One region of the Buttiauxella sp. 3AFRM03 genome, then DNA from elsewhere that is predicted to be linked to it. Evidence: predicted binding sites of a transcription regulator. Region 1 holds the regulator's gene; each other region holds the start of a gene.
What was found. Region 1 encodes CRP, which controls carbon source genes, mostly activating them, when cyclic AMP is high. Its sites were predicted from a motif close to ATGTGANNNNNNTCACAT; they were not measured.
Positions count from the first base shown of each region.

Region 2: cytR (DNA-binding transcriptional regulator CytR) is a predicted target of CRP. The motif match lies at 3,569-3,586, and genes of this name have one in related genera.
Region 3: D8682_RS13945 (YjcB family protein) is a predicted target of CRP. The motif match lies at 1,931-1,948, and genes of this name have one in related genera.
Region 4: D8682_RS16525 (PTS mannitol transporter subunit IICBA) is a predicted target of CRP. The motif match lies at 3,200-3,217, and genes of this name have one in related genera.

Region 1 covers NZ_CP033076.1:3,398,817-3,406,256, reverse strand. Annotated here, with positions in the region: gene D8682_RS17255 (NUDIX domain-containing protein) at 1-615, shown strand, start outside; gene D8682_RS17250 (LysE family translocator) at 621-1,220, opposite strand; gene D8682_RS17245 (hydrolase) at 1,282-2,304, shown strand; gene D8682_RS17240 (YheU family protein) at 2,301-2,519, shown strand; gene D8682_RS17235 (phosphoribulokinase) at 2,693-3,577, shown strand; gene D8682_RS17230 (OsmC family protein) at 3,595-3,999, opposite strand; gene crp (cAMP-activated global transcriptional regulator CRP) at 4,313-4,945, shown strand; gene D8682_RS17220 (YccS/YhfK family putative transporter) at 5,037-7,121, shown strand; gene D8682_RS17215 (aspartate aminotransferase family protein) at 7,125-7,440, opposite strand, start outside.
Region 2 covers NZ_CP033076.1:2,889,456-2,896,895, reverse strand. Annotated here, with positions in the region: gene hslU (HslU--HslV peptidase ATPase subunit) at 1-674, opposite strand, end outside; gene hslV (ATP-dependent protease subunit HslV) at 684-1,214, opposite strand; gene ftsN (cell division protein FtsN) at 1,429-2,397, opposite strand; gene cytR (DNA-binding transcriptional regulator CytR) at 2,487-3,521, opposite strand; gene priA (primosomal protein N') at 3,687-5,882, opposite strand; gene rpmE (50S ribosomal protein L31) at 6,091-6,306, shown strand; gene metJ (met regulon transcriptional regulator MetJ) at 6,494-6,811, opposite strand; gene metB (cystathionine gamma-synthase) at 7,074-7,440, shown strand, end outside.
Region 3 covers NZ_CP033076.1:2,666,591-2,674,030, forward strand. Annotated here, with positions in the region: gene D8682_RS13930 (glutathione S-transferase family protein) at 36-698, opposite strand; gene soxR (redox-sensitive transcriptional activator SoxR) at 996-1,451, opposite strand; gene soxS (superoxide response transcriptional regulator SoxS) at 1,523-1,846, shown strand; gene D8682_RS13945 (YjcB family protein) at 1,999-2,280, shown strand; gene D8682_RS13950 (S9 family peptidase) at 2,339-3,586, opposite strand; gene ssb1 (single-stranded DNA-binding protein SSB1) at 3,921-4,457, opposite strand; gene uvrA (excinuclease ABC subunit UvrA) at 4,686-7,440, shown strand, end outside.
Region 4 covers NZ_CP033076.1:3,245,061-3,252,500, forward strand. Annotated here, with positions in the region: gene selB (selenocysteine-specific translation elongation factor) at 1-810, opposite strand, end outside; gene selA (L-seryl-tRNA(Sec) selenium transferase) at 807-2,195, opposite strand; gene D8682_RS16520 (glutathione S-transferase) at 2,266-2,874, opposite strand; gene D8682_RS16525 (PTS mannitol transporter subunit IICBA) at 3,359-5,278, shown strand; gene mtlD (mannitol-1-phosphate 5-dehydrogenase) at 5,455-6,600, shown strand; partial or broken gene D8682_RS16535 (MltR family transcriptional regulator) at 6,656-7,189, shown strand; gene D8682_RS16540 (YibL family ribosome-associated protein) at 7,273-7,440, shown strand, end outside.

The sequences.
Region 1 (7,440 bases):
TTGGTTAAACGAGCTAATCACCCTTATCAGGGGACCTGGGGGCTGCCCGGTGGGTTTATTGATATGACCCTGGATGAGTCCACGCGTGATACCGCCTTACGCAAACTGGTTGAAAAAACGGGCGTCATTCCCCCGTGGCTCGAACAACTGGAAACCTTCTCTGGCAAGTATCGTGATCCACGCGGCTGGAGCCTGACGACGGCCTGGTTCGCCCTGATCGCCAGAACCGATTGCCAGCCACATATTGAAAGCGTCAGCGATGCGAAATGGTTACCGACTCACCAACTGACGCAGCAGACTCTGGCCTTTGATCACGGTGAGATTATTACCCATGCGTTAAACCGGCTACGGCAAAAAACGCGCTATTCACTATTGCCGGTCTATTGCCTGGCAGAAGAGTTCACGCTCACGCAATTGCAGGAAGCGACAGAAATTATTCTCGGGCAGGCGATACAGCGCAAAAGCCTGATTCGCCGCTTTGAGGCGTCAGGCATGTTTGAAGATACAGGGAAAAGTAAGGCGACTGGGGCGCGTAAAGCGCGGCTTTATCGGAGAAAAGAAGGAGTGGATATCCATCTTTTCTCACGTAACTTGCTCAATGATACTGCCGGGTAGCGGCATCAATGCCAAATCAGCAACACACATGCCGCAGTCAGCAATCCCATAAAGACATTAAAGATTGTCCAGGCACGGCGGCTACGAAGTAGCTTGCCAATCATGCTGCCAAACGCAATCCAGATGATGCCAGCAACGATGTTGACCAGCGCGATACCGATGCTGATTAACACCACAGAGTGCAGGTACTGAGCACCCGCAAGGCTAAAACTTGCGACTGCACCTAGCGCCATCAACCACGCTTTCGGGTTGATAACCTGTAATAAACCACCCTGCCAGAATGGGATAGGTGACGGCGGCGGCGCATCGGTTTCCAGCGTTTCATAAGTCGCGGTGCCGATTTTCCATGCCAGCCATAACAGGTAAGCACTCCCGGCAATCTTCAGGATGAGGTGCAAAGCAGGATACAATAGGATTAAGCTACCGACGCCAAAAGCCACCAGCAACAAAATGCACTGCATCCCCAACATGATACCTATCATCAAAGGGAGGGTTCGCATAAAGCCGTAGTTGGCGCCGGAAGAAGTCAGCAACATATTGTTTGGGCCGGGTGTAATCGCCGCGACCCACAAAAAACCAAGCATTGAGAAGAAAAGCGTTTCCATGAAATGGGTGATCCGCACCCGGTAAGTTAATTAGCAAACTAAATGAAACTAACAGTGTGATATGGCCACGACAAGTCCCGCAGCATTGAATTTTAATCACGTAGACGATGAACAATTTCGTCCGTTAAAGGGTGTCAGTAATCCGCACCTGCAAACCATGCTCCCACGCTTAATTCGCCGCCGCCTCAATTTCAAACCTCACTGGCAGCGTCTGGATATGCCGGATGGGGATTTTGTTGATCTTGCATGGAGTGAAGACCCACGCCAGGCAACGCATAAACCACGGTTAGTCGTTTTTCATGGTCTTGAAGGAAGCCTGCACAGCCCGTATGCACATGGGTTAATTGATGCCGCGCGTAAGCAAGGCTGGTTGGGTGTGGTGATGCACTTCCGTGGCTGTAGCGGCGTGCCGAATCGCATGAAACGCATCTATCACTCCGGCGAAACCGAAGATGGCAGCTATTTCCTCAACTGGCTCTCTACACGTTACGGTAAAGCCCCCACGGCGGCGGTCGGGTTTTCTCTCGGCGGTAACATGCTCGCCTGTTTAATGGCAAAACAAGGCGCAGATTGTACGCTACAGGCCGGTGTGGTGGTTTCTGCCCCGCTAATGCTGGAGCATTGTAGCAAGCATATCGAGAAAGGTTTCTCGCGCGTTTACCAACATTATCTGTTGAATCTGCTGAAGAAAAATGCGGCACGTAAACTCAGAAGCTATCCGGGTACACTCCCGGTAGATATGCGCCAGCTTAAAGGAGTGCGTCGTCTGCGTGAGTTTGACGATTTGATCACCTCGAAGATTCATGGCTTTGCAGATGCTATCGACTACTATCGTCAATGCAGCGCCATGCCGTTGCTGCCGCAAATCAAAACGCCGACGTTAATCATTCACGCTAAAGATGACCCGTTTATGGATCACCATGTGATCCCCGACACAGCGATACTGCCTGCCAATATTGAGTATCAACTGACGCGCTATGGTGGGCATGTTGGATTTGTTGGTGGCACGCTACGGCGTCCGGAAATGTGGCTCGAGCAACGCATCCCGCAGTGGTTGTCTAAATTTTTGGACCCGTCATTATGATGATTCCCTGGCAAGATCTCCCCCCCGAAACGCTTGATAATCTGATTGAATCCTTTGTATTACGTGAAGGTACCGATTATGGTGAACAAGAGCGTTCGCTGGAGCAAAAAGTGGCCGATGTTAAGCGCCAGCTACAAAGTGGCGAGGCTGTGCTGGTATGGTCGGAGCTTCACGAAACGGTGAATATCATGGCTCGCGGGCAGCTTCGCGGCTAAGCGTTTATTCTATACTGCATAGTAAAACCACCCTCACCCTGGCCCTATCCCTGAGGGAGAAGGGGAAGAACCAAAGCGAAATCCGGACAGTCTCCTCTCCAGGGGGAGAGGGTTAGGGTGAGGGCCAGCCCTTACGAACACACACTTGTGATTACCCATGGAGTTGTTGCCTTATGTCAGCCAAACATCCGGTTATTGCCGTAACAGGTTCCAGCGGCGCGGGAACGACCACCACCAGCCTTGCCTTCCGCAAAATATTCCAGCAACTCAACCTGCGCGCTGCCGAAGTTGAAGGTGACAGCTTCCATCGTTTCACGCGTCCTGAAATGGATATGGCTATTCGTAAAGCACGCGACTTAGGCCGCCATATCAGTTACTTCGGTCCGGAAGCGAATGACTTCGGCCTGCTGGAACAAACGTTTATCGAGTACGGAAAAACCGGGCAAGGTAAATCGCGTAAGTATCTTCATACCTATGACGAAGCCGTCCCCTGGAACCAAATTCCTGGGACGTTTACACCGTGGCAATCGCTGCCTGAACCGACCGATGTGTTGTTCTATGAAGGATTGCACGGTGGAGTCGTCACCCCACAGCACGATGTGGCGAATGCCGTCGACTTGCTGGTTGGCGTAGTGCCGATTGTCAACCTGGAATGGATTCAAAAACTGGTGCGTGATACCAGCGAACGTGGGCATTCCCGGGAAGCGGTGATGGATTCAGTGGTGCGCTCAATGGACGACTACATCAATTACATCACGCCACAATTTTCACGCACGCACATTAACTTCCAGCGTGTCCCGACTGTCGATACCTCTAACCCGTTTGCTGCACGCGGAATTCCATCGCTGGATGAAAGTTTTGTGGTGATTCATTTTCGCGGGTTGGATGACATCGATTTCCCCTACTTGCTCGCCATGTTGCAAGGCTCATTCATTTCCCACATCAATACAATAGTGGTACCGGGCGGCAAAATGGGGCTGGCGATGGAATTGATCATGACGCCGTTAGTGAAGCGTCTGGCGGAAGGACGAAATATCAATAATCAGGGCGGCGAGTAACCGCCCTGTTTTGCACACTAGCCTTCAATGACTTCGTAGCTGTGCGTGATATTTACGGCTTTTTCCAGCATCAGTGCAACAGAGCAATACTTCTCAGCAGATAAATCAACCGCGCGGGAAACCGCGTTATCTTTTAGCTCTTTGCCTGTCACGATGAAATGCAGGTTGATGTGAGTAAAAAGACGAGGAGCTTCTTCGCGACGCTCAGAGGTCAATTTCACTTCGCAGTCGGTGACGTCGTAGCGGCCTTTTTGCAAAATAGAAACCACGTCGATTGCACTGCAACCCCCGGCAGCCATCAGTACCATTTCCATCGGGCTCGGTGCTTTATCGCCAGAATTACCGTCCATCAGAATCTGGTGTCCTGAAGCGGATTCACCAAGGAAAGTTAACCCTTCAACCCATTTCACACGTGCCTGCATGTTGCTTCTCCCATTGAAAAAATTACCTTCCAGAGTACGCGGATGCAGCAAAACTGGCAACGGAAGGCGACCTACGTCATGCTGAAACGAGACAATAGGAGACACCTGCCAAAAGCTATGCTAAAACAATCCGGATGCTACATTGATACATTGACGTAATGCATAGATGCAAAGGACGTCACTAATTACAGGCAGCAAGAATGACTTGCATGCCATCTCCCCAAAGTGGGGAATATTCTAATACTTGCAACGCCAGACAGGATGTTTAGCGTCCTGTCGTTGGTAGCCAGTTATAAACAGAGGATAACCGCGCATGGTGCTTGGCAAACCGCAAACAGACCCGACTCTCGAATGGTTCTTGTCCCATTGCCACATTCATAAGTATCCATCGAAGAGCACACTGATCCACCAGGGTGAAAAAGCAGAGACGCTGTATTACATCGTCAAGGGCTCTGTAGCTGTTCTGATCAAAGATGAAGAGGGCAAGGAAATGATCCTCTCCTATCTGAATCAGGGCGACTTTATTGGTGAGTTAGGGCTGTTCGAAGAAGGCCAGGAACGTAGTGCCTGGGTCCGTGCTAAATCTGCCTGTGAAGTGGCTGAAATTTCCTATAAAAAATTCCGCCAGCTGATCCAGGTAAACCCAGACATTCTGATGCGTCTTTCTTCCCAGATGGCTCGTCGTCTGCAAGTCACTTCTGAGAAAGTCGGTAACCTGGCATTCCTCGATGTGACTGGTCGTATCGCGCAGACACTGTTGAACCTGGCAAAACAGCCTGATGCAATGACTCACCCAGACGGTATGCAGATTAAAATTACCCGTCAGGAAATTGGTCAGATCGTCGGTTGTTCTCGTGAAACTGTCGGTCGTATCTTGAAAATGCTGGAAGATCAGAACCTGATCTCCGCTCACGGCAAAACGATCGTCGTTTACGGCACTCGTTAATTTCCGTTTCAAAAAAGGCGTGTTGCTTTATGGACACGCCTTTTTTTGTCTTTAAAATCCAAACACCTGCAACACAAAGTATGACAAGCATATGTGGAGAAGATTAATCTATCACCCTGAAGTTAACTATGCACTGCGGCAAACGCTGGTGCTGTGCCTTCCTGTGGGGATCGGTTTACTACTGGGGAATTTGCAGTTAGGTCTGCTTTTCTCGTTAGTGCCCGCTTGTTGCAACATTGCTGGTCTGGATACACCCCATAAGCGTTTTTTTAAACGCCTGATTGTTGGCGGCACTCTTTTTGCGACCAGCAGTTTAATCATGCAGCTTTTGCTGCTCTACACCGCGGTCCCATTGCCCATCATTCTTATGGTGATGGCGCTCTTGTTAGGCGTCACCGCTGAAATCAGCGCCCTGCACGCACGTTTGCTTCCGGCATCGCTGATTGCGGCCATCTTTACGCTAAGCATGGCCGGCAATATGCCTATCTGGAAGCCGATGGTGTTATATGTCTCCGGCACGATTTGGTACGGAGTCTTTAACTGGTTTTGGTTCTGGATGTGGCGTGAGCAGCCGCTGCGCGAAACGTTAAGCCTGCTCTATCGCCAATTGGCGGAGTACTGTGAAGCCAAATACGGCATGCTGACACAACATGCTGATCCCGAAACAGCGCTGCCTCCACTGCTGGCTCGCCAGCAAAAAGCCGTAGACCTGATCACCATCTGCTACCAACAGCTGCATATGCTGTCGGCGAATCAGCAGAACGGTTACAAACATTTGTTACGCTCTTTTCAGATAGCGTTAGATTTGCAGGAGCACATCTCCGTCAGTTTGCACCAGCCTGCCGAGGTGCAAAAACTTGTCGCGAAAAGCCATGCAGAAGCGGTTATTCGCTGGAATGCGCAGACCATTGCGGCACGCTTGCGCGTATTGGCCGATGACATTCTCTACCATCGTTACCCACAGCGTTTTACGATGGAGAAACAAATTGAAGCCCTCGAGAAAATTGCTCGCCAGAATCCGGACAACCCGGTTGGGCAGTTTTGTCATTATCACTTCAGCCGTATCGCCCGCGTGCTGCGCATCCAACGCCCTCTGTACGCCCGTGATTTAATGGAAGACCGGCAGCGCCGTTTACCGCTGTGGGCAGCACTGAAAAGCTATTTGTCGTTGAAATCTGCCGCCCTGCGCAACGCCGCCCGACTAGGCGTAATGCTAACCATCGCCAGTCTTTTCGGGGCATTTTTACATCTGCCGAAACCCTACTGGATTTTAATGACGGTGATGTTCGTTACGCAAAACGGCTACGGTGCCACGCGGGTGCGCATTCTTCACCGTTCGGCAGGGACCATTGCTGGCCTGGCTATTGCGGGTATCGCCCTGCACTTTCACTTCCCACAAAGCATTGCCCTGGCCGCGATGCTGGTCATTACGCTGGTCAGCTATTTGTTTATTCGCCAGAGCTATGGCTGGGCGACGATTGGTTTTACCGTGACGGCGGTATATACCCTGCAACTGCTCACACTCAGCGCCGAGCAATTTATCGTCCCGCGCTTGATTGATACTCTGCTCGGCTGTTTGATTGCCTTCGGTGGCATGGTTTGGCTGTGGCCGCAGTGGCAAAGCGGTTTGTTGCGCCAGAACGCCCACGACGCGCTTGAAAAAGACCAGGACGCGATTCGCCTGATTCTGAGCAACGATCCCGAACCCACGCCGCTAGCCTGGCAACGAATGAAGGTCAATCAAGCCCATAATGCGCTGTTTAACTCACTGAATCAGGCGATGCAGGAACCCGGTTTTAACTCGCATTACCTGGCAGATATGAAATTGTGGGTGACGCACAGCCAGTTTATTGTCGAGCACATCAACGCCATGACTACGCTTGCGCGCGAGCACAACATGCTGACACCGGATTTAGCCCAGCGCTATTTGCAGTCGTGTGAAATTGCGCTGCAACGATGCCAGCAGCGGCTGCAATATGATGGGCCTGGCGAAACCCAGGATGCGAATATTCTTGACCCACTGGAAGGGCTTCCGAGTGGGCCATTGAGCACGATGGAACAACATTTACAGCGGATTTTGGGCCACCTCAGCACCATGCACACTATTTCTTCGGTTGCATGGCGTCAGCGGCCACATCATGGTATCTGGCTGAACCGCTTGCGGCGGTCGGATTAACGACTATCCGTTAACGATCTTCGCCACTGCTTTTGCAAAGCGCGCCATACCTTCATCAATATCGGCATTTTCAACAATCAAGGCTGGCGCGAAGCGCATAACATCAGGACCGGCATTCAACACCATCACCCCTTCCTGAGCAGCGGCATGCAGGAATTCACGTGCACGGCCTTGGTATTGCGGTTTCAGCTCAGCGCCAATCAGCAAACCCATACCGCGAATATCGCTGAACACATCAAACTGCTCGTCAATGTGCTGCAAATGCTTGACGAACAGCTGGCGTTTTTCCGTAACGCCATTCAACACTTCCGGCGTGTTG
Region 2 (7,440 bases), 510 kb from region 1:
AGAAGTTTCATCGCGTCTTTGATTTTCAACTTGCGTGGCTTTTGCTTCTGGCCACCGAGGTTTTGGAACATAGACTGCAACTGGTTGGTCATTTCTTCCATGCCAGGAGGAGCCATGATCTCAACACCCATCGGTGCTGCAGCCAGATCGATTTCAATTTCTTTATCGTCTAACTGGCCTTCACGCAATTTCTTACGGAAAGACTGGCGAGCCGCAGAAGGTTCTTGTGGCGCTTCAGCCTGGCCCCAGTTGTTTTTAGCTGGTGGCAGCAGAACATCAAGGATGCGCTCTTCGGCCATTTCTTCGGCGCGGAATCGGTTCTTTTCAATGGACTGCAAACGCACCATTTTCATCGCAGAATCAGTCAGATCGCGGATGATAGAATCCACTTCTTTACCAACATAACCAACTTCGGTGAATTTGGTGGCTTCAACTTTGATGAACGGCGCGTTGGCGAGTTTCGCCAGACGACGAGCAATTTCGGTTTTACCGACACCGGTTGGGCCGATCATCAGAATGTTTTTTGGCGTAACTTCATGGCGCAGCTCTTCATCAAGCTGCATACGGCGCCAGCGGTTGCGCAGCGCAATCGCCACGGAACGCTTGGCATTGTCCTGGCCAATGATGTGTTTGTTCAGTTCGCTGACAATTTCGCGTGGGGTCATTTCAGACATGGGGATTCCTTACGCCTTAGACGCTAATTCTTCAATAGTATGGAAATGGTTGGTGTAGATGCAGATATCACCGGCGATCCCCAGCGATTTCTCTACGATGTCACGAGCACCCAGTTCGGTGTTATCAAGCAGTGCACGCGCTGCGGCCTGTGCATAAGGGCCACCTGAACCAATCGCAATCAGATCATCTTCTGGCTGGATAACATCACCATTACCGGTAATGATCAGCGAGGCATTTTCATCGGCGACAGCCAATAGCGCTTCGAGCTTGCGCAGCATACGGTCGGTACGCCAGTCTTTTGCCAGTTCAACCGCCGCTTTCACCAGGTGGCCCTGGTGCATTTCTAGCTTGCGCTCAAACAGTTCGAATAGGGTGAAGGCATCCGCAGTGCCGCCAGCAAAACCGGCAATCACTTTGTCGTTATACAAACGACGCACTTTTTTAACGTTGCCTTTCATTACGGTGTTGCCGAGCGTGGCCTGACCATCACCACCGATTACGACATGGCCGTTACGGCGCACACTTACTATTGTTGTCACGAGCAGACCCCTTATTGCATCAGCTGTACCCTTCATAATTCAAGTTGTAGGTGCGTTGGCTTCTTTCAGTCACCCGAATCACTTACTTGAGTAAGCTCATCGGGATTCCTTCTTTTGCCGCCTTCCTTCAACCCGAATTATTTAGGGTAGAAATATGATCCCCAAAATATGTTCGGGGCTGAATGCAATTATAGATGGGGGGATTTTGGGGGTTTCAACCCCCGGAGCCAAGACGAATACAGTTAGAGTGACCCGCCATCTTCAGACGGTTGATCGTACCATCGGCATTCTCTTTACCTTTGATTGGCCCAATCACCACACGATTCCAGCCATTATTGGTGGTAATGCGCGAATCAAAACCTTCGAAAGCCAACTGCGCACGGACGGTTTCCGCCTGCTCACTGCCTTTAAAGGAACCACACTGTACCATCCAGCGTTTTTCGTCTTTCGGCTTTTCCTGTGGTGCCGGAGCGGGTTTGACCGCTTCGATCGGTGCTGCCGGTTGAGCCGCTTTGGGTTGTGTCGTTGTTGTCGCTGCACGCTGCTGGGTATGCGGCGGGGTTTGCAACAAATCTTGATACGGCTGCTGCGTTGACGTCGTCGTTCGCGGTTGCTGCTGCACTGGACGTGGCTGCTGCGTTACCGGCTGCGGCTGCACAGCTCTTGGTTGCGGTGCAACTTGTTGAGCGGTGAACTGTTGCTGTTGAATAGCTTTCTGGCGCTGGAGTGTGTGCTGGCGCTGTTCTGGCGTTTGCTCATTCCATGGCACTTCATTCAACTGAGTCGGCTGCTGGCGCATATCCGCCTGCATTTGCTCCAACAACTGGCGCTGCTCGCTGGTGAGCTGATCTTTATTCTGCACTTCGCCACCGGCAGTCGGCTCAGTAGGGCTACGCACACCGGTCTGGCGATTTTCCAGTTCTTTGATGTAACGCCAGCGTTCTTCCGGTTTAGGTGGCAGGCCGTTACCTGTGACTTTGTGTCCAGGCAGGGTTTCGCTTTCATCTTTCTTATGATGAGTAATGAAGTACAGGGCACCAATAAAGGTCACCAGAACGGCGGCCGCAATGGCGACCATTGTCGGCGAGACAGATGGTAGGCTGCGTTGCTTGCTGCGGGTGCTACTTTTCTTACGCCGCGTACCTGCCGATTGCCCGCGGCGTACATAATCTCGTTGTGCCACTATCGATTCGCTATATTTTTTACGTTTATCAGCCCGCCATGTTACTTAATGGACATCCCTTTGACCAGAATCCAGTGTCCTAAAGCGGTTCATTTTCTACTGCCAGGTGCGCTGGTGGTGCCTCGTTCAATGAGCTCACAATCCAGCAAACGCGAACCACTACTCACGGCTTGCCCGTGAAGCTGATCCAATAGCAACAGCATAGCTTCTCGCCCAATATCGAAACGGGGTTGCGCCACAGTGGTGAGAGGTGGGTCACAGAACTGTGACAGAGCGATGTCATCAAAGCCCATGATTGATAAGTCTTCTGGCACGCGCAAGCCACTGCGCTTGGCCTGAGACAATGCGCCCAGCGCCATAACGTCGCTATGACAGAACACAGCGGTTGGTGGATTTGGTAGTGCCAGTAATTTCGATAACGCCGCCGCACCGGCTTCGTAGGTGAAGTCTCCACGTGCGATGTAATGTGGATCGACCACCGTTCCCGTGCGGCGCAATGCCTGCACGTACCCTTGCAAGCGGTAGTGACAAAGCGGCATCTCTTCAGGGCCAGCAATACAGGCAATTTTTTGATGGCCAAGCTGTTGCAGATAATAAACGGCGTTGAATGCAGCCGTCAGGTTATCAATATGAACGGTTGGCAGTTCCAGTTCAGGCGCAAATTCATTCGCCATCACCATCGGCGGTAAATTGCGTTGCTCTTCGATGCTGGCATCAAAAGGAAGGCGCGAGCCGAGCAATAGCATCCCGTCAATCTGCTTGGTGATAATCAGATTGATGAACGTTTTTTCTTGCTGGTTTTGATGAGCGCAATCACCAATTAACACCAAATAGCCTTGTTCCGCCGCCGTCACTTCAATACCGCGAATGATTTCGCTAAAGAAGGGATCGCAGATATCCGGGACAATAACCAGAATGGTGCGTGATTCATTACGCTTTAAATTTCGCCCCAATGAATGGGGTAAGTAACCTACGGCTATAGCCGCTTGTTCCACACGATTACGAGTGCTTTGCGATACTTTATCCGGGTTCATTAACGCCCTGGACACTGTTGCAGTTGAGACTTTCGCCTGCACTGCAACATCTTTCATGGTTGCATTGGCAACCTGATTCTTCGGCTTCAACTTCTTCTCCTCGCGTGCACTTTACAGGTGCTGACAACGTCCCTGGTGTCTGACCATGCTCACATTCTTAGCAGAAATTGAGACCCGTTGGTTACAGTTATTTCATTAAAAGTGTGATGGTTGTTGAATTTTTCGATCCGCTTCGCATATCCGTAGCGCTTTGTGCTACCCGTCTATCGGGTCAACATCCAGCATCCATTTCACTTTGCGTGATTCAGGTAACGTATTAACCAGTTTCAGCGAATGGCTAACCAGCCGTTGCAGGCGTGCGCGCGAAGGGTGTTGCAGCAGAATTTGCCAGCGGAAACGGCCCCCGCGTTTGGGCTGTAAACAAGGCACTGGCCCCATTATCCACAGTTGGTCATCCCTTAACGGGCTGGACTCCAGCAGATTTCGTAACTGCTGTAAAAACAGGGGGGCCTGATGGTTATTTTGGTCTTCCGCACGGAACATGATGTGGCTGGTAAACGGTGGCAAGAACACCGTCTGGCGCTCTTTCAAAGCCTGGCTGGCGAAATCGTCATAACCTTTGGTGAGCAATGTTTGTAATAAGGGATGCTCTGGATGGTGCGTTTGTAGCAGGACTTCGCCTGGTTTGCCTGCTCGTCCAGCGCGCCCGGAAACCTGAATATAGAGCTGGGCAAAGCGTTCTGCTGCGCGGAAATCAGCGGAAAACAGCGCGCCATCAACATCCAGCAAAGCCACCAACGTCACGTCCGGGAAGTGATGCCCTTTCGCTAACATTTGCGTACCAATCAAAATGCGTGCGCCGCCACGATGAACTTCAGCCAGTTGCTGTTCAAGCGCCCCTTTACGGCTGGTGGTATCGCGGTCGATACGCGAAATCGGCACGCCCGGGAATTCCGGCGCAAGACTGTGCTCAAGTTGCTCCGTCCCCATGCCGACCGGAACCAGATTAGTGGAACCACAACTCGGGCATTGCTGAGGAACCGGTCTTTGGCTGTCGCAATGGTGGCAGCGCAAATGGCGCTGGCCCTGGTGGTAGGTGTAGTAGTGATCGCAACGTGGGCATTCCGCTATCCAGCCGCATTCATGGCACAGCAGGGCGGGTGCAAATCCACGACGGTTAAGGAACAGAATCACCTGGTTATCAGCCTTCAAATGCTGGCCGATTTTCTTGATAAGCGCAGGTGCCAGGCCGGATTTCAGCGGCTGTCCTTTTAAATCCACCACTTGTTGCGTTGCCGGGCGCGCATTACCGGCGCGCTTTGTCAGGCGCAACTGCCGATATTTCCCCAACTGCACGTTGTGCAGCGTTTCCAGAGCGGGGGTCGCGGAGCCAAGGATAATGGGAATATCCTCCGCATGTGCGCGATACACCGCTAAATCGCGTGCGTGATAGCGCCAGCCTTCTTGCTGTTTGTAGGAGCTGTCATGTTCTTCATCAATCACGATCACGCCGAGCCGGCAAAACGGCGTAAACAGCGACGAGCGTGTGCCAATCACAATCGCGGCCTCGCCACTGCGCGCTTTTAGCCACACGGCAAGACGTTCGCTGTCGTTAAGCCCGGAGTGCAGAACTTCCACCGGTGCGTTAAAACGCTCACGGAAACGGGCAATAGTTTGTGGCGTTAAGCCAATTTCCGGCACCAGAACCAGCGCCTGCTTGCCCTGTGCCAGCACATTTTCGAGCACGCTGAGATACACTTCCGTTTTGCCTGAACCGGTAATACCTGCCAGAAGCCAGACTGCAAAGCTTTCGGCTGAGCTGTGAATCGCACCGATTGCAGTGGCTTGCTCGGTGTTCAGGCGTAAACGTTCACCTTCGACGGAATAGCTATCGCGCCAGTCTTGCGTTGAAGGCGCGGCACTTTTCAGGTCGCATAAACCTTTAGCGCGCAGCGCTTGTAGCCCTGTTTCGCTGATTTCCAGCTCGCTCACCTGATGCCGCCAGATAATATTTTGTCGAACTGCCGCCAAAGCCTGTTGCTGCTTAGGTGCACGTTTCAGGCTATTAAGATCGGTGGCTTTACCTTCTTCAGTGGCAAACCAGTACCACAACGGCGCGTGGTGTGCGGGTTTCCCCTGGCGCAGCAAAATGGGCAGCGCGTGGAAAAGCACATCGCCAAGCGGATGGTGATAATACTCAGCAGCCCACAGCAGAACGCGCCACAGTGAAACAGGAAACAACGAAGCGCCATCCAGAACTTCAGCAACAGGTTTTAGTTCATTAATCGGCAATTCGCTGTGTTCACTAACGGCGACAACAATCCCGACAGCCTGGCGTTTACCAAACGGCACCATGACGCGACAGCCTGATTCCACCTGCATTCCATCAGGAACGAAATAGTCAAAAGTACGGGCAAGGGGAACCGGCAAAGCGACGTGGGCGACAGGCATGAATGCATCCAGGCTGATAAAAATGACGAGATAGTGTACACTGTGTGTTCCAGAAAATGCGGATCAGTTTGCATCCATTCGCGGGGTTCTGTATGATTCGCCGCCTTTGATGCGCAGTTTTTGGTATCAAAAAACCTAATTTATCAACTTCGCGTGGTGTCTGGCGTTAGGGCTGGAAGAGCGACGCGGCCTTATACAGAGGTTTTCCATGAAAAAGAATATTCACCCGAACTACGCAGAAATTACTGCAAACTGCTCATGTGGTAATTCTATCAAGATTCGCTCTACCGTGGGTCATGATCTGAACCTGGACGTCTGTGGCGAATGCCACCCGTTCTACACTGGCAAGCAGCGTGATGTTGCTACCGGTGGCCGCGTTGACCGCTTCAACAAGCGTTTCAGCGTTCCAGGCGCGAAGAAGTAATTCGCCGACGGTAAGAGAAAGGCGCCTAACGGCGCCTTTTTTGTTATTCCCGTCATCATTCAAGCCGTAGGGGTGTTGGCTGCACTCACTCACCCCAGTCACTTACTTCAGTAAGCTCCCGGGGATTTGCTCCCTTGCCGCCTACCTACGACTCGAATGCTATAGGGAATAAGGATAATTTCTGTAACTAGTATTCCCAGGTCTCTGGATCAATCCCCAACTCGCGCATGATCACCTTCGCTGCTTCAGGAATCTCATCACTACGTTCTTTACGCAGGTCTGCATCGTTTGGCAGCGGTTGGCCAGTAAACGCATGCAGAAATGCTTCACATAGCAGCTCACTGTTGGTTGCGTGACGCAGGTTATTCACCTGGCGACGGGTACGCTCATCGGTGAGGATTTTTAACACCTTCAGAGGAATGGAAACCGTAATTTTCTTTACTTGCTCACTCTTCTTCCCGTGCTCAGCGTAAGGGCTGATATATTCGCCGCTCCATTCAGCCATGAGATACTTAATCCTCTTATCAATATAAATGTGCTTCAATCGGACAACACACGACAGAAGCGATTTTCTGGACGTAGTGTACAGCGTTTATTGATCCGCGGTCTGCGGCGCTATCACCCTAAAGCGTATAATTTTAACGGCTATTGCGCGTTTGCTCAATCTATACGCAAAGAAGTTTAGATGTCCAGATGTATTGACGTCTAACTCAGCAGTGTTTACTCTGGTCTCTGACTTTTATTCGACCAGCAAGGATTCGAGAGCCATGACGCGTAAACAGGCAACTATCGCAGTACGTAGCGGTTTGAACGATGACGAGCAATACGGCTGCGTTGTACCCCCTATCCATCTTTCCAGTACTTATAATTTCACCGGATTTAATGAACCGCGCGCGCATGATTACTCGCGCCGTGGCAATCCTACGCGTGATGTCGTACAGCGTGCGCTGGCCGAACTGGAAGGTGGTGCGGGCGCAGTGCTGACAAATACCGGCATGTCAGCAATCCATCTGGTGACGACTGTTTACCTGAAGCCTGGCGATCTGCTGGTGGCTCCGCATGACTGTTACGGCGGCAGTTATCGTCTGTTTGACAGCCTGGCAAAACGCGGTGCATACCGTGTTTTGTTTGTCG
Region 3 (7,440 bases), 730 kb from region 1:
TTTTCCTGACTCATAGGATTTTTCGATAGAAGGAATTAAGGGATGTCGAACGGCCCACCTTGCTGAATTGCTCTCTGCCAGGCAGGGCGCATTTGCACTTTACTGTGCCAATTCTGCAGATTCGGTAAATCGTTGATGCCGCCGCGAGAGAGCAGCGCGATAACCGGGAAACTCATCTGTATATCTGCCGCACTAAACGCCTGACCTGCAAACCACGGATTTTTTTGTAGCGAATCTTCGAGATAACGCGCATGGGTCATAATCTGTTTATTCAGATAGGCCTTTTGCACACCTTGCCCCAGTAGATTACCAACCGGACGCAGTAACCACGGAACAGGCTCTTTTCCCAGGCTGCCGAAAACCAGTTTCATCATTAGCAATGGCATTAACGATCCTTCGGCGTAATGCAGCCAAAAGCGATAACGCAGTTTTTCCTGGCTGGAAATCGGTTTGAAGCGGCTTTCTAAATCGTAGGTTTCTTGCAGATATTCAATGATTGCCCCTGACTCGGCGAGAATATTGCCGTTATCTTCCACCACTGGCGACTTCCCTAACGGGTGCACAGATTTTAATGACTCAGGTGCCAGCATGGTCGGTTCGCGCTGATAGCGAACAATCTGGTACGGCACTTGCAGTTCTTCAAGCATCCATAAAATACGCTGCGAGCGGGAGTTATTGAGGTGATGGACGATAAGCATGAGTCAACCTTCTGTTTAACAAGATGAGTTAACTATAGGTAAATGAGCAAAAAGTGAAGTATTAGAACTGTACAAAAAAGATGCAAATCACCTTGAAACCTGGCCGAAGGGATCTACAATTAAGTTGTCAGCGCAATCCGGAACCTCCTGAGAATGTGTGATTGAGGGACGCTGATGTCGGGGGAAACCCTCCTTGCGAAAAGCGGGATAGATCGAAAGACAAAGACCGGGAACAAACTAAAGCGCCGAAGTTGGGCGCTTTAGTTTTGCCTGCCATTCCATCGCTTCACGCCAGTGTTAATCCTCAAGAAGACGCGCGCCCGTCCCCTGCTCACCGAGTTTATCGCCAGGATTGCGCAATGGACAATCGGCACCCGATAAACAGCCGCAACCGATGCAGCCATCCAGTTCATCCCGCAATGCGGTTAATGTATGAATGCGCCGCTCCAGCTCTTCACGCCATTGTGACGACATCTTTTTCCAGTCGTTTTTATTAATTTTATGCCCATCAGGCAGCACACCAAATTCTTCACCAATCGTCGCCAGTGGAATACCAATGCGCTGGGCAATCTTAATAATCGCCACGTTTCGCAGCACATCACGCGTGTAGCGCCGTTGGTTGCCGCTATTTCGTACGCTTTTGATTAATCCTTTGCTCTCATAGAAGTGCAACGCAGACACGGCGACGCCGCTACGCTTCGCCACTTCTCCCGGACTCAGTAATGATTTAAAGCGCGGTGATTTCTTTTCCATTTTGCTCTTTACCTCAAGTTAACTTGAGGAATTATACTCGCTGCCAACAAATCCGGCTATGGGGATGGTTTATGGCACACCAGGATATTATTCAAACATTGACTGAATGGATTGACGATCACATTGATCAGCCGCTGAGCATTGACGCTGTGGCAAAAAAATCTGGTTATTCAAAATGGTATCTACAAAGGATGTTCCGTACCGTGAAACGCCAGACGTTGGGTGAATACATTCGTCAGCGCCGACTACTGATGGCGGCGAAAGAGTTACGCAACACTCAGCGCCCGATTTTCGATATCGCGATGGATTACGGTTACGTGTCTCAGCAGACTTTTTCACGCGTTTTCCGCCGTGAGTTTGACCGCACACCAACCGACTATCGCCATCACGCCTGACGCTGTCCGCTAAATATTTTTACCTGAGTTCATCGAAAAAACGGAACAGAAAATGTGCTGCGCAAGTGGCTATTAAAAGAACGATTGTGATATAGTTCACAAATCCTGTGAAACAGGAATTCTCTTACATTTTCGTTCCGAGGCACAGATTCATGGCGGCAATCACAACCAGCGTTTTGCTAATGCGCTGGCCTTTAGTCAGTGCGGTTTTGATGTTTTTAGCCAGCACGTTGAATATTCAATTTCGCAAATCTGATTACGCGTTTTTAGCCGCGATCAGCAGTGGCCTGGGCATCGCGGCTTCATTGTGGTTTGCGACCGGTTTATTGGGCCTGACATTGGCCGACTTCCCGGTTATCTGGGAATCGTTTAAAGACATTATGATTGAGATCTCAAGCCACACCCCACCTGAATGGCCGATGGTGATGACCTGATCAAATTGAGGGGGCAAAGCCCCCTCTAGTTCATATTGACCACTGCAATCAAACTGTTTTACTGCTTCGACAACCCATCAAACCAGCTTTTCCATTCCGGCACCGCTGTCGCAAACGTACCACGATGATCGGTTTCCCCAGTGGAAATGGCCTTCACCATCGAGTCACCCTTCTGCACTGCATAAGTCATTGCCATACGCGCATCGTCTACCGGAACGGCTTCATCCGCGTCGCCATAATAATTGCGCACCGCAGAACGGTAATCCCATTTGTAGGCTTCGGTCTGACTGAGCAATTTCCCGAAAGCTGACGCTTTTAAAGCCTGAGGATCGTACATTTCAGGGCGAAGCAGGATATGCAGATCCGTCGGGATCGCACCGGTGTACGGCGTGCGGTCGTAAGCTGCTTTTGACATCGTATAGTACTTATCGGCAATCACGGATCGCGCTAAGTCAGGCGAATCGTAATAGTTTTCGAAGGAGAAGGCGGCAAGGATGAAAATGCTATTCAGCCAGACCGCAGGATGCGCTTGCGGTGTGTAGAGCGCACCACTCACCAGCGCATATAAATCCAGCGGCGCGCTAGCTGTCGCAGTGGCATCGACCTTCACACCCATAACATCAAGTTTTTGCAGCAATGACATCGAAACAAAGCCGCCTTGCGACCAGCCTGCAAGAAAGAGTTTATTGGTCGAAATATTCTTCTGCTTCAGTACGTTCCGACTGGCCATTAGCATGTCATAAGTCGCCTGCTGATGGCTGGCTTTCACCATGTACCCTTCAGGCTCTGTCGACGTGCCAAGCCCAAAGTAATCCGCACCAATCAACACATAACCCTGGCCTGCGAACTGAGCAATCATTAGCTGAGTTTCCGGGGATTGGTCAGGGAATGATGGCACTTGTTGACGCCCGTAGACCGTGCCGTGCTGGTAGGAAACCATCGGCAATGTATGTGTTGTTGCCGCGTTATCCGGTATCGCCAGCAAACCTGATGCTACGGTTGGTTTATTTCCCATGTTGGGAATCACTGAAGCGTAAGTGACCCGGTACAGATTGACGGCATTGCGTGCCGGTGTGTAGGTGGTATGAACACCGAACTGCTGAGGCGTATCGGTTTTCAGGATACGATTCAAACGATCGACATCCCAGCGTTCCAGAAATTCGATTTTTGTTTGTACCGCTGGCGGTGAAGTCTGAGCAGTGGTTTTTGATGGAGTTTCACTTCCACCACACGCGGTCAGTAATAGCGTAACAATACTGGCGAACAGCCAGGAAACAACAACTGGCATGCGGACGGGTCGAGACATAACGGATTATTTCCCTGTTTAAATTAAGCGGCCCGCGTGAATAGTTGTCATCACGGGAGGGTTTACCGAATTATTGATTTGGTTTGCTGCCCAGGCTTTTGGGTATTCGTACAGGCGAAAATCGGTGCGCAGATTTTACTCTTTTTGCCGCTTCGTCTGAGTGACGGGAATCCAGGTATTAGGATTTATCTGACATCATTAGAAATGTATTAATGGGTTTTTGAAGTTATTAAATCTAATAACTGTTGATAACGTATTCATCTATAAATAAAAAAACCCCGAAAAGATCGGGGTTTGATAACAGGTTTCTTAACGATGATTTCTAAAATTAATTTTAGAAAGGAATGTCGTCGTCGAAGTCCATTGGTGGTTCATTGTTAGATGGTGCTGGTGCGCTCTGCTGCGGACGAGATTGCGCGCCGCCGCTGAACTGGTTGCCACCCTGCTGCGGTTGCTGAGGCTGACCCCAACCACCTTGCTGCTGACCTGGGTTACCGCCACCTGCTGGAGCACCGCCTGCTGCACGGCCACCCAGCATTTGCATGGTGCCGCCAACGTTAACCACGATTTCGGTGGTGTATTTTTCAACGCCTGCCTGGTCAGTCCATTTACGCGTCTGCAATGCACCTTCGATATAAACCTGGGAGCCTTTACGCAGGTATTCACCCGCGACTTCTGCCAGTTTGCCAAACAGCACTACGCGGTGCCATTCAGTCTTTTCTTTGGTTTCGCCGGTTTGCTTATCGCGCCAGGACTCTGACGTGGCCAGAGTAATGTTGGCAACTGCGCCACCATTTGGCATGTAGCGTACTTCCGGGTCTTGACCCAGATTCCCGACGAGAATCACCTTGTTTACGCCTCTGCTGGCCATGGTCGTGTCTCCTGAAACGTTTAATAAGTAGTGTAAACCCTCGATTCTACCACGCCACCCCTAATCTTTATAGCTGCGGGATGCATTCCAGAATGTCTTCGGGGTATACATTGTTGCATTAAAACACTGGATATTCATTCAGGTTTTATTGTGTCATAATTAGCCGTTTGTGATCGTCGGCGGCCTCCAGTGCGGCCTGGCAAAAAGCGTTTAAACCGGGAAAGGTGAATGGATAAGATCGAAGTTCGGGGCGCCCGCACCCACAATCTCAAAAATATTAACCTCGTTATTCCACGCGACAAGCTGATTGTTGTGACTGGGCTTTCGGGTTCTGGCAAATCCTCACTGGCTTTCGACACCTTATACGCCGAGGGGCAGCGTCGTTACGTTGAGTCCCTTTCCGCCTATGCGCGTCAGTTCCTGTCATTGATGGAAAAGCCGGATGTCGACCACATTGAAGGTTTGTCGCCGGCGATTTCTATCGAGCAGAAATCCACTTCGCACAACCCGCGTTCAACCGTCGGCACCATCACTGAAATTCATGACTACTTGCGCCTGTTGTATGCGCGTGTCGGTGAACCGCGTTGCCCGGACCACAATGTCACGCTGGCAGCACAAACGGTCAGCCAGATGGTCGATAACGTTTTAGCGCAGCCGGAAGGTAAGCGCCTGATGTTGCTTGCGCCGATTATTAAAGACAGAAAAGGCGAGCACACCAAGACGCTGGAAAACCTGGCAAGCCAGGGTTATATCCGCGCGAGGATCGACGGCGAAGTGTGTGATCTCTCCGATCCGCCAAAGCTGGAATTACAGAAAAAACATACCATTGAAGTGGTGGTTGACCGTTTCAAGGTGCGTGAGGATTTAGCACAGCGCCTGGCTGAGTCGTTTGAGACTGCGCTGGATTTGTCCGGTGGGTCTGCGGTTGTCGCCGATATGGACGATGAAAAAGCAGAAGAGTTGCTGTTCTCTGCCAACTTTGCCTGCCCGATTTGCGGCTACAGCATGCGCGAGCTGGAACCGCGTCTGTTCTCGTTCAACAATCCGGCCGGTGCCTGCCCAACCTGTGACGGGCTTGGCGTACAGCAATATTTCGACCCGGAACGCGTGGTGCAAAACGGTGAGCTTTCGCTGGCTGGCGGTGCAATTCGCGGCTGGGATCGCCGTAACTTCTATTACTTCACCATGATGCGTTCACTGGCAGAGCATTATAAGTTTGATGTCGAAACGCCATGGAACGAACTGAGCGCCAGCGTGCAAAACGTGGTGCTCAATGGCTCCGGCAAAGAAAGCATTGAATTCAAATATATAAACGACCGTGGTGATACCTCGGTGCGCCGCCATCCGTTCGAAGGCGTGCTGCATAATATGGAACGTCGCTATAAAGAAACCGAATCTTCCGCGGTGCGTGAAGAACTGGCGAAATTTATCAGCAACCGTTCATGCGCAAGCTGCGAAGGTACGCGTCTGCGCCGTGAAGCACGCCACGTGTTTGTTGAAAACACGCCGCTGCCAACTATCTCTGATATGAGCATTGGTCATGCGATGGAATTCTTCCACAACATGAAGCTCAGTGGGCAACGTGCGCAAATCGCTGAAAAAATCTTGAAAGAGATTGGCGATCGCCTGAAATTCCTGGTGAATGTCGGCCTGAATTATCTGTCACTTTCCCGTTCCGCAGAGACACTTTCGGGCGGTGAAGCGCAGCGTATTCGTCTGGCAAGCCAGATTGGCGCGGGTCTTGTGGGCGTGATGTACGTGCTCGATGAGCCGTCAATCGGCCTGCATCAGCGCGATAACGAACGTTTACTGGAAACGCTGATTCACCTGCGCGATCTCGGTAATACCGTGATTGTGGTCGAACACGACGAAGATGCGATTCGTGCCGCAGACCATATTATCGATATCGGCCCGGGTGCGGGTGTTCACGGCGGCCATGTCGTTGCCGAAGGCACCATGCAGGATATTATCGATGCGCCGGAATCTCTGACCGGGCAGTTCCTCAGCGGTAAGCGTGAAATTGCGCTGCCGAAACACCGCGTTCCCGCTGACCCAGAGAAGGTGTTGAAGCTGGTTGGTGCGAAGGGCAACAACCTGAAAGATGTGACGTTGACGCTGCCCGTCGGCTTGTTTACCTGTGTGACCGGGGTTTCAGGTTCCGGTAAATCGACGCTGATTAACGATACGCTTTTCCCGATTGCTCAAACCCAATTGAACGGTGCAACGCTTGCAGAACCTGCGCCGTACCGCGAAGTTCATGGTCTGGAGCATTTCGACAAAGTTATTGATATCGACCAAAGCCCGATTGGCCGTACACCACGTTCAAACCCGGCGACTTATACTGGCGTGTTTACACCAGTGCGCGAGCTGTTTGCGGGCGTGCCGGAATCCCGTGCGCGAGGTTATACACCAGGGCGTTTTAGCTTTAACGTGCGTGGCGGGCGCTGCGAAGCGTGCCAGGGCGATGGCGTGATCAAAGTCGAGATGCACTTCTTGCCGGATATTTACGTGCCATGCGACCAGTGCAAAGGGAAGCGCTATAACCGCGAAACGCTGGAAGTTAAGTACAAAGGCAAAAGCATCCACGAAGTGCTGGATATGACCATTGAAGATGCTCGTGAATTCTTTGATGCCGTACCGGCGCTGGCGCGTAAGCTGCAAACGCTCATCGACGTAGGCTTGTCTTACATTCGGCTTGGGCAGTCAGCAACGACGTTGTCAGGCGGTGAAGCACAGCGTGTGAAACTGGCGCGTGAGCTTTCTAAGCGTGGCACTGGCCAGACGTTGTATATCCTTGATGAGCCAACCACTGGCCTGCATTTTGCCGATATCCAGCAGTTGTTGGAAGTTCTGCATCAGTTGCGCGATCAGGGCAACACCATTGTGGTTATCGAACATAACCTGGACGTGATTAAAACGGCAGACTGGATTGTCGACCTTGGCCCAGAAGGCGGTAGCGGTGGCGGAGAGATTCTGGTTTCCG
Region 4 (7,440 bases), 150 kb from region 1:
AACAATCACCCGCTCTACCGGTTGCAGGGGTTTTTCAGCCAGTAACCAGTCGCCGCGTTTGATATCGAGCTTTTCCGCATCGCCGCTGATATTGAGCGCGATACGCTGCCCGGCACAGGCGGTGTCAGTTTTGCTGTTTTGCGCATGCAGCCCGCGCACGCGCATCGGTTTATCGGCACCAGTTAGCCACAATGAATCGCCCACCTTCACTTCGCCACTTAACGCCGTGCCGGTCGCCACCAGGCCAGAACCTTTTACGGTAAAAGCGCGGTCAATGGCGAGGCGGAAGCGGTGCTGACGCGGATGTGCACGTTCGGGCAATGAAAGGAGGTGCGCACGTAGTTCGTCAATTCCGCTACCACTGGTGGCTGCGGTGACAAATAAAGTGGCATCTTGCCAGCCAAATTCACTGAGTGTTGCTAGTACGGCTTCGCGCACTTCATCAATACGCGATTCACTCACGCGGTCGGCTTTGGTTAAGGCGACAGTGAGCGACGGTTTCCCGGTTAATTGCAGGATGGCCAGATGTTCGCGTGTTTGCGCCATCACTCCATCATCGCATGCCACCACTAACAGCGCGTGATCGATTCCACCCACGCCCGCCAGCATATTGGCGAGGAATTTTTCATGTCCTGGCACATCAATAAAACCAGGAATGCGGCCATCGGGTTGCGGCCAGTAGGCGTAACCGAGGTCGATGGTCATGCCGCGTTTTTTTTCCTCTGGCAGACGGTCAGCATTCACGCCAGTTATGGCTTGCAGCAGGGTGGTTTTGCCGTGGTCAACGTGACCGGCGGTGGCAATAATCATCGGTTCAGGCTCTCCATGAAACCAGCTTCATCTTCCAGACAGCGTAAATCCAGCCATAAACGCCCATCGTTGATGCGGCCAATAATCGGTGTGGATGAATCGCGCAGGTTCTCTACCAGCGTGTTTAGCGTGGTGCCGCGGCCATCTTTTGGTGTGAAAGTCAGCGCTGAGCTGGGTAAGCGGTCAACCGGTAGCGATCCGCTGCCAATTTGCGATAAGCAAGGCTCGACGCAAACAGTAAACTGCTCGCCATATTTACCCTCAAAAGCAGGCAACAGACGCTGTGCAAGGTCTGTGATTTCACTGGCATCACGCGTTAACAGGCGTAATGTCGGCAATCTTTCAACCAGCGTTTCTGGATGTTGATACAGACGTAATGTGGCTTCCAGTGCCGCAAGTGTCATTTTATCGGCGCGCAACGCGCGTTTGAGAGGATGTTGCTGAATGCGGGCAATCAGCTCTTTTTTGCCAACGATAATGCCCGCTTGAGGACCACCAAGCAGTTTGTCGCCGGAGAAACTCACCAGGCTTACGCCTGCGGCAATTAGCTGTTGCGGCATCGGTTCTTCCGGCAAGCCCCACTGGCTGAGATCAACCAGTGAACCGCTACCGAGGTCAGTCACAACAGGAATGTTCAGCTCGTTGCCTAGCTCGACAAGCTCGGCTTCGTCGACTGCTTTAGTAAAGCCCGCAATTTGGTAGTTACTGGTGTGGACTTTCATCAGTAACGCGGTGTTTTCACCGGCGGCCTGACGGTAGTCTTTCAAATGTGTGCGGTTGGTGGTGCCGACTTCGACCAGCTGGCAGCCTGCCTGGCGCATCACATCCGGGATACGGAATGCTCCACCGATTTCCACCAGTTCACCACGAGATACCACGACTTCTTCGCCACTGGCGCAGGCCGCCAGCATCAACAGCACCGCCGCCGCGTTGTTATTGACGATGCAGGCATCTTCCGCACCGGTCAGCTCGCAAAGCAGGGATGCCAGCGCTTTATCGCGATGCCCACGTTCCGCGCCGTCTAAGTCATATTCCAGCGTGACGGGAGTGCGCATCACTTGTGTCACAGCTTCAATTGCCGCTTCAGACTGCAATGCACGGCCAAGATTGGTATGCAGTACCGTGCCCGTCAGGTTAAACACCGGCTGCAACGCGCTGCGCAGGCCCGATTCAAGACGTGCCTGCACTTGTGCTGCCCAATCGTCATTCCAGTCAGGCAGTTGTTCCTGAGTGCGGATATGCTCGCGCGCGGTTTCCAGCATCGTGCGTAAGGTATTAACCACCTGAGAGTGGCCAAAATTGCGCAGCACCTCGCAAAATGAGGTATCACGTAACAGTTTGTCGATGGCAGGAAGTTGGCTGTACAAGGTGCGATGGGTAGTCATAACAAGCCGCAGAGTGGTGAAATTTCGCATTAGTTTACAGGGGGAGTTGGCCCCCTGTCATGGCGGGAGATCATGCTGTTGGCGGTTCTGTCCTGGCAAAACTTTCCCGTTCGAAAAGTTTCTCGACCAGTTTCACCAGATGTGGCCGCTCTACACACCAGCCTGGGGAAACGCGGCGGAAATTGAGATATCCCACTGCACATGCCACCGCAATGGTTGCCACACACAGGTTTTCGGCATTCAGTTTTTTATCCGCGGCGTATTGTTCGAGCAGCGTCAGGCCACGGCTAATTTTTTCCCGTTGGCGAAGCAGTTCGACTTCAGATTGCTGTTCGATTGGGCGCTGGCGTTCGCGTACTGAAACCAGAGCGGCATCCATGATGCCATCGGCAAGGGCCTCCATTTGGCGCATTTGTAATGCGGCTTGAGGCTCACGCGGGATAAGAGTTGGGGCAATATTCAACAGCTCGAGGTATTCCGCAATCACCGGGGAGTCGAACCAGTATTCGCCCTCGTCGGTGACCAGCGCAGGTACTTTGCCCAGCGGATTGTAATGGGGCGTGGTGCTTTCGGATGTCCACGGGTTGTCGTTTACGAATTCAAAAGTGATGCCTTTTTCCAGCAGTATCACCGATATTTTGCGCACATACGGGCTGGTGTAATTACCGATAAGTTTCATTACATCGTCCATTTTTAATCGACAAACGGTAAGTATGGATCAGGATGCATGAAAAAGTAGTGAAGAGTCGCCTGCCGCTGCGCTGTAATTTTATAACAAAATGAAATGAACGCTTTCGCGATGACTGCCCTGGAGAGCAGTAGGAAAATTTCGATGAAGATATTTTGTGATTAATGTCACATATAAATAACAAAGTGATAATCGAGAAATGTGATTTTAATCACACGTGTGAGTCAATTCAGCGCAAAAAATAGCTGCTGTGTTTTTTTTACACATCAATTATGTGATCAAGATCTCCTGAACATGCTTCGTTACACCCAGTGATGAGTGATCTATATCACATAAAATCCCGTGTACTGGACAGCTTAACGATTCAGTGCCAGATTCGCCTCACTTAGAGCATCTGGCAGCACTGCTTGCCACCACATTAACAATAAACCTCGGGCTGCTTTTTCAGCACGTGAACACAATAAGGGGTGTGCGTATGTCATCCGATATCAAGATCAGAGTGCAAAGCTTTGGTCGTTTCCTGAGTAACATGGTAATGCCAAACATCGGCGCATTTATCGCCTGGGGTATTATCACGGCGTTATTTATTCCAACTGGTTGGTTGCCAAGCGAGACACTGGCGAAACTGGTTGGCCCGATGATTACTTACCTGCTGCCGTTGCTCATCGGTTTTACCGGTGGTCGCTTAATCGGTGGCGACCGTGGTGGTGTGGTCGGTGCGATCACCACTATGGGTGTTATCGTCGGTGCGGATATGCCGATGTTCCTCGGTGCGATGATTGCCGGTCCTCTGGGTGGTTGGGCAATTAAACATTTTGACGCATGGGTTGATGGCAAGATCAAATCCGGCTTTGAAATGCTGGTGAACAACTTCTCCGCTGGCATCATCGGTATGATTCTGGCGATTCTGGCGTTCATGGGTATCGGCCCTGCGGTTGAAGTCCTGTCCAAAATTCTGGCGGCGGGCGTTAACTTCATGGTTGTCCATGACATGCTGCCGCTGGCGTCTATCTTCGTAGAACCTGCGAAAATCCTGTTCCTGAACAACGCAATCAACCACGGTATCTTCTCGCCGCTGGGTATTCAGCAGTCCCACGAGCTGGGCAAATCAATCTTCTTCCTGATTGAAGCAAACCCAGGCCCTGGTATGGGCGTGCTGATGGCGTACATGTTCTTCGGTCGCGGTAATGCTAAGCAGTCTGCGGGCGGCGCGGCAATCATCCACTTCCTGGGCGGTATCCACGAAATTTACTTCCCATATGTGCTGATGAACCCACGTCTGATCCTCGCCGTTATTCTCGGCGGTATGACTGGCGTGTTTACGCTGACTATTCTGAACGGCGGCCTGGTTTCTCCGGCATCTCCGGGTTCAATACTCGCGATTCTGGCGATGACGCCAAAAGGTGCTTACTTCGCTAACATCGCGGCAATCGTTGCAGCAACAGCCGTGTCCTTCGTGGTTTCTGCCATCTTGCTGAAAACAAGCAAGGTTAAAGAAGAAGACGATATCGAAGCAGCGGCTCGCCGTATGGAAGAGATGAAAGCTGAATCCAAAGGCGGCGCTACGCCACTGGCGGTCGGTGCTGGTCTGTCTAACGACCTCAGCCACGTACGTAAAATCATCGTAGCGTGCGATGCAGGCATGGGTTCAAGTGCGATGGGTGCGGGTGTGCTGCGTAAGAAAGTCAGCGATGCGGGTCTGAAAAATATCTCCGTTACTAACTGTGCAATCAACAGTTTGCCGGATGACGTTGACCTGGTGATTACGCACCGTGACCTGACCGAACGTGCGATGCGCCAGGTTCCACAGGCACAGCATATTTCCCTGACTAACTTCCTCGACAGCAGCCTGTACTCCAACCTGACCGAGCGTCTGGTGGCCTCTCATAACCTGAGCGAGAAAGAAGTTAAGGTGATGAGCAGCCTGGAAGACAGCTTTGTGCCAAGCGAAGAAGGGTTGTTCCGCCTTGGTGCCGGTAACGTGTTCCTTGGCCTGACTGCGACAACCAAAGAAGAAGCGATTCGCTTTGCCGGTGAGCAACTGGTGAACGGCGGTTACGTACAGCCTGAATATGTTGATGCGATGTTTGAACGTGAAAAACTGACCCCAACTTATCTGGGCGAAGGCATTGCCGTTCCGCACGGTACGGTTGAAGCGAAAGACCGCGTCCTGAAAACTGGCGTTGTGTTCTGCCAGTATCCGCATGGTGTTCACTTCGGTGAAGAACCTGATGATATTGCCCGCCTGGTTATCGGTATTGCCGCTCGCAATAACGAACACATCCAGGTTATCACCAGCCTGACCAACGCGCTGGATGATGAGTCAGTGATTGAGCGCCTGGCTAACACCACCAGTGTTCAGGAAGTGCTCGACCTGCTGGCAGGTAAGAAGTAGCAGTGGTGGTGTGGGTGGCTCCGGTCGCCCTCACCCCGGCCCTCTCCCCCAGGAGAGGGTGAATACCGATCTAGTCCCCTCTCCCTCAGGGAGAGGGTTAGGGTGAGGGTGGTCAGCACCGCATACCTCCTCACCCGAACCCTCTCGGGTGATTCAAATTTAAGAAGGTGAACGACATGAAAGCATTACATTTTGGCGCAGGTAATATCGGACGTGGCTTTATCGGCAAACTGCTGGCAGATGCCGGTATCCAACTGACCTTTGCGGACGTCAACCAAACCGTTCTTGATGCGCTGAACGCGCGCCATAGCTACCAGGTTCACGTGGTGGGCGAGCAAAAGCAAATCGATACCGTTTCTAATGTGAATGCCGTCAGCAGCATCGGTGACGAGGTCGTCACGCTGATTGCAGAAGTTGACCTGGTCACCACGGCTGTTGGACCAGTCGTGCTGGAACGTATCGCGCCAGCAGTGGCAAAAGGGCTGGTTCTGCGTCGCACCAATGGTAATGAAAAACCACTGAACATTATCGCTTGCGAGAATATGGTGCGTGGCACCAGCCAGCTTAAAGCGCATGTGATGAAGGCGCTTTCTGAGGATGATCAAGCCTGGGTTGAGCAGCATGTTGGCTTCGTGGATTCCGCGGTTGACCGCATCGTGCCTCCTTCTGAATCTGCCACTAACGATCCGCTTGAAGTCACAGTTGAAACATTCAGCGAATGGATTGTTGATAAAACTCAGTTCAAAGGTGACCTGCCAAACATTCCTGGCATGGAACTTACTGATAATCTGATGGCGTTTGTTGAGCGTAAACTCTTCACGCTGAATACCGGCCATGCTATAACCGCGTACCTTGGTCAGCTTGCGGGTCTCCAGACCATTCGCGATGCGATTCTCGATGAGAAAATCCGTGCGGTGGTGAAAGGCGCAATGGATGAAAGTGGTGCGGTGCTGATCAAGCGTTATGGCTTTGATGCAGACAAGCATGCGGCCTATATCCAGAAAATCCTCGGTCGTTTCGAAAACCCGTATCTGAAAGATGATGTGGAACGCGTTGGCCGCCAGCCACTGCGTAAATTAAGCGCGGGCGACCGACTGATTAAACCGTTATTGGGCACTATCGAATACGGTTTACCGCACCAATTCCTGGTTAAAGGTATTGCCGCGGCGATGCATTATCGCAGCGAGCAAGATCCACAAGCGCAGGAACTGGAACAGTTACTGGCAGAAAAAGGCCCACAAGCAGCGCTGGCTGAAATCTCTGGCCTTGATGCTAACAGCGATGTTGTTGCTGAAGCGGTGAATGCTTATAACGGCAAATAGTGATGCAAAGCGGGTGCAGTAGACGCTGCACCCAATAATACTTTTAGTGATGTAGGCAAAGATGGAAGAAACCCAGGCCTTTGAAAACCGTGTGCTTGAGCGTCTTAATGCCGGCAAAACCGTACGCAGCCTGCTGATTGCTGCTGTCGAGCTTCTCACCGAAGCGGTTAATATCCTGGTGATTCAGGTCTTCCGTAAAGACGACTATGCGGTGAAATATGCCGTTGAACCGTTGCTGGAAGGGGATGGCCCGTTAGGGGAGCTTTCTGTACGCCTCAAACTCATCTACGGCCTTGGCGTGCTTAATCGCGCGGAGTACGAAGATTGCGAGCTGCTGATGGCGCTGCGTGAAGAACTTAATCACGACGGTAACGACTACAAATTTACCGACGATGAAATGCTTGGCCCGTTTGGTGAATTGCATTGTGTTTCCGCTCTGCCTCCGACGCCAAAGTTTGTGGATGGCAGCGATCCTGAGCTGATTGCCATGCAGAAACAGCGTTATCAGCAAATTGTTCGTTCCACGATGGTGCTCTCTTTAACCGAGCTGATCTCACGGATCAGCTTAAAAAAAGCCTTCCAGAAGTAATTCTGACCGAACTCCCTTTTCGCCCTCTTAAGCCGAATGGTGTATCCTTGCCAGCAATGAAAGTTATTCACGGTTAATTAAAAATGAAAGAAATCGAAAAAGCAGAAATCAAACGTCTTAGCGATCGCCTCGATCTTATCCGTCACGAGATGCCTGAACTGCATCTGATCAATGACGCTGAAAAGTACGCTGAGATGGAAAAAGAGAAAGCGAAGCTGGAAATTGAGATCGTGCGCCTGCAAGCGGTGCGC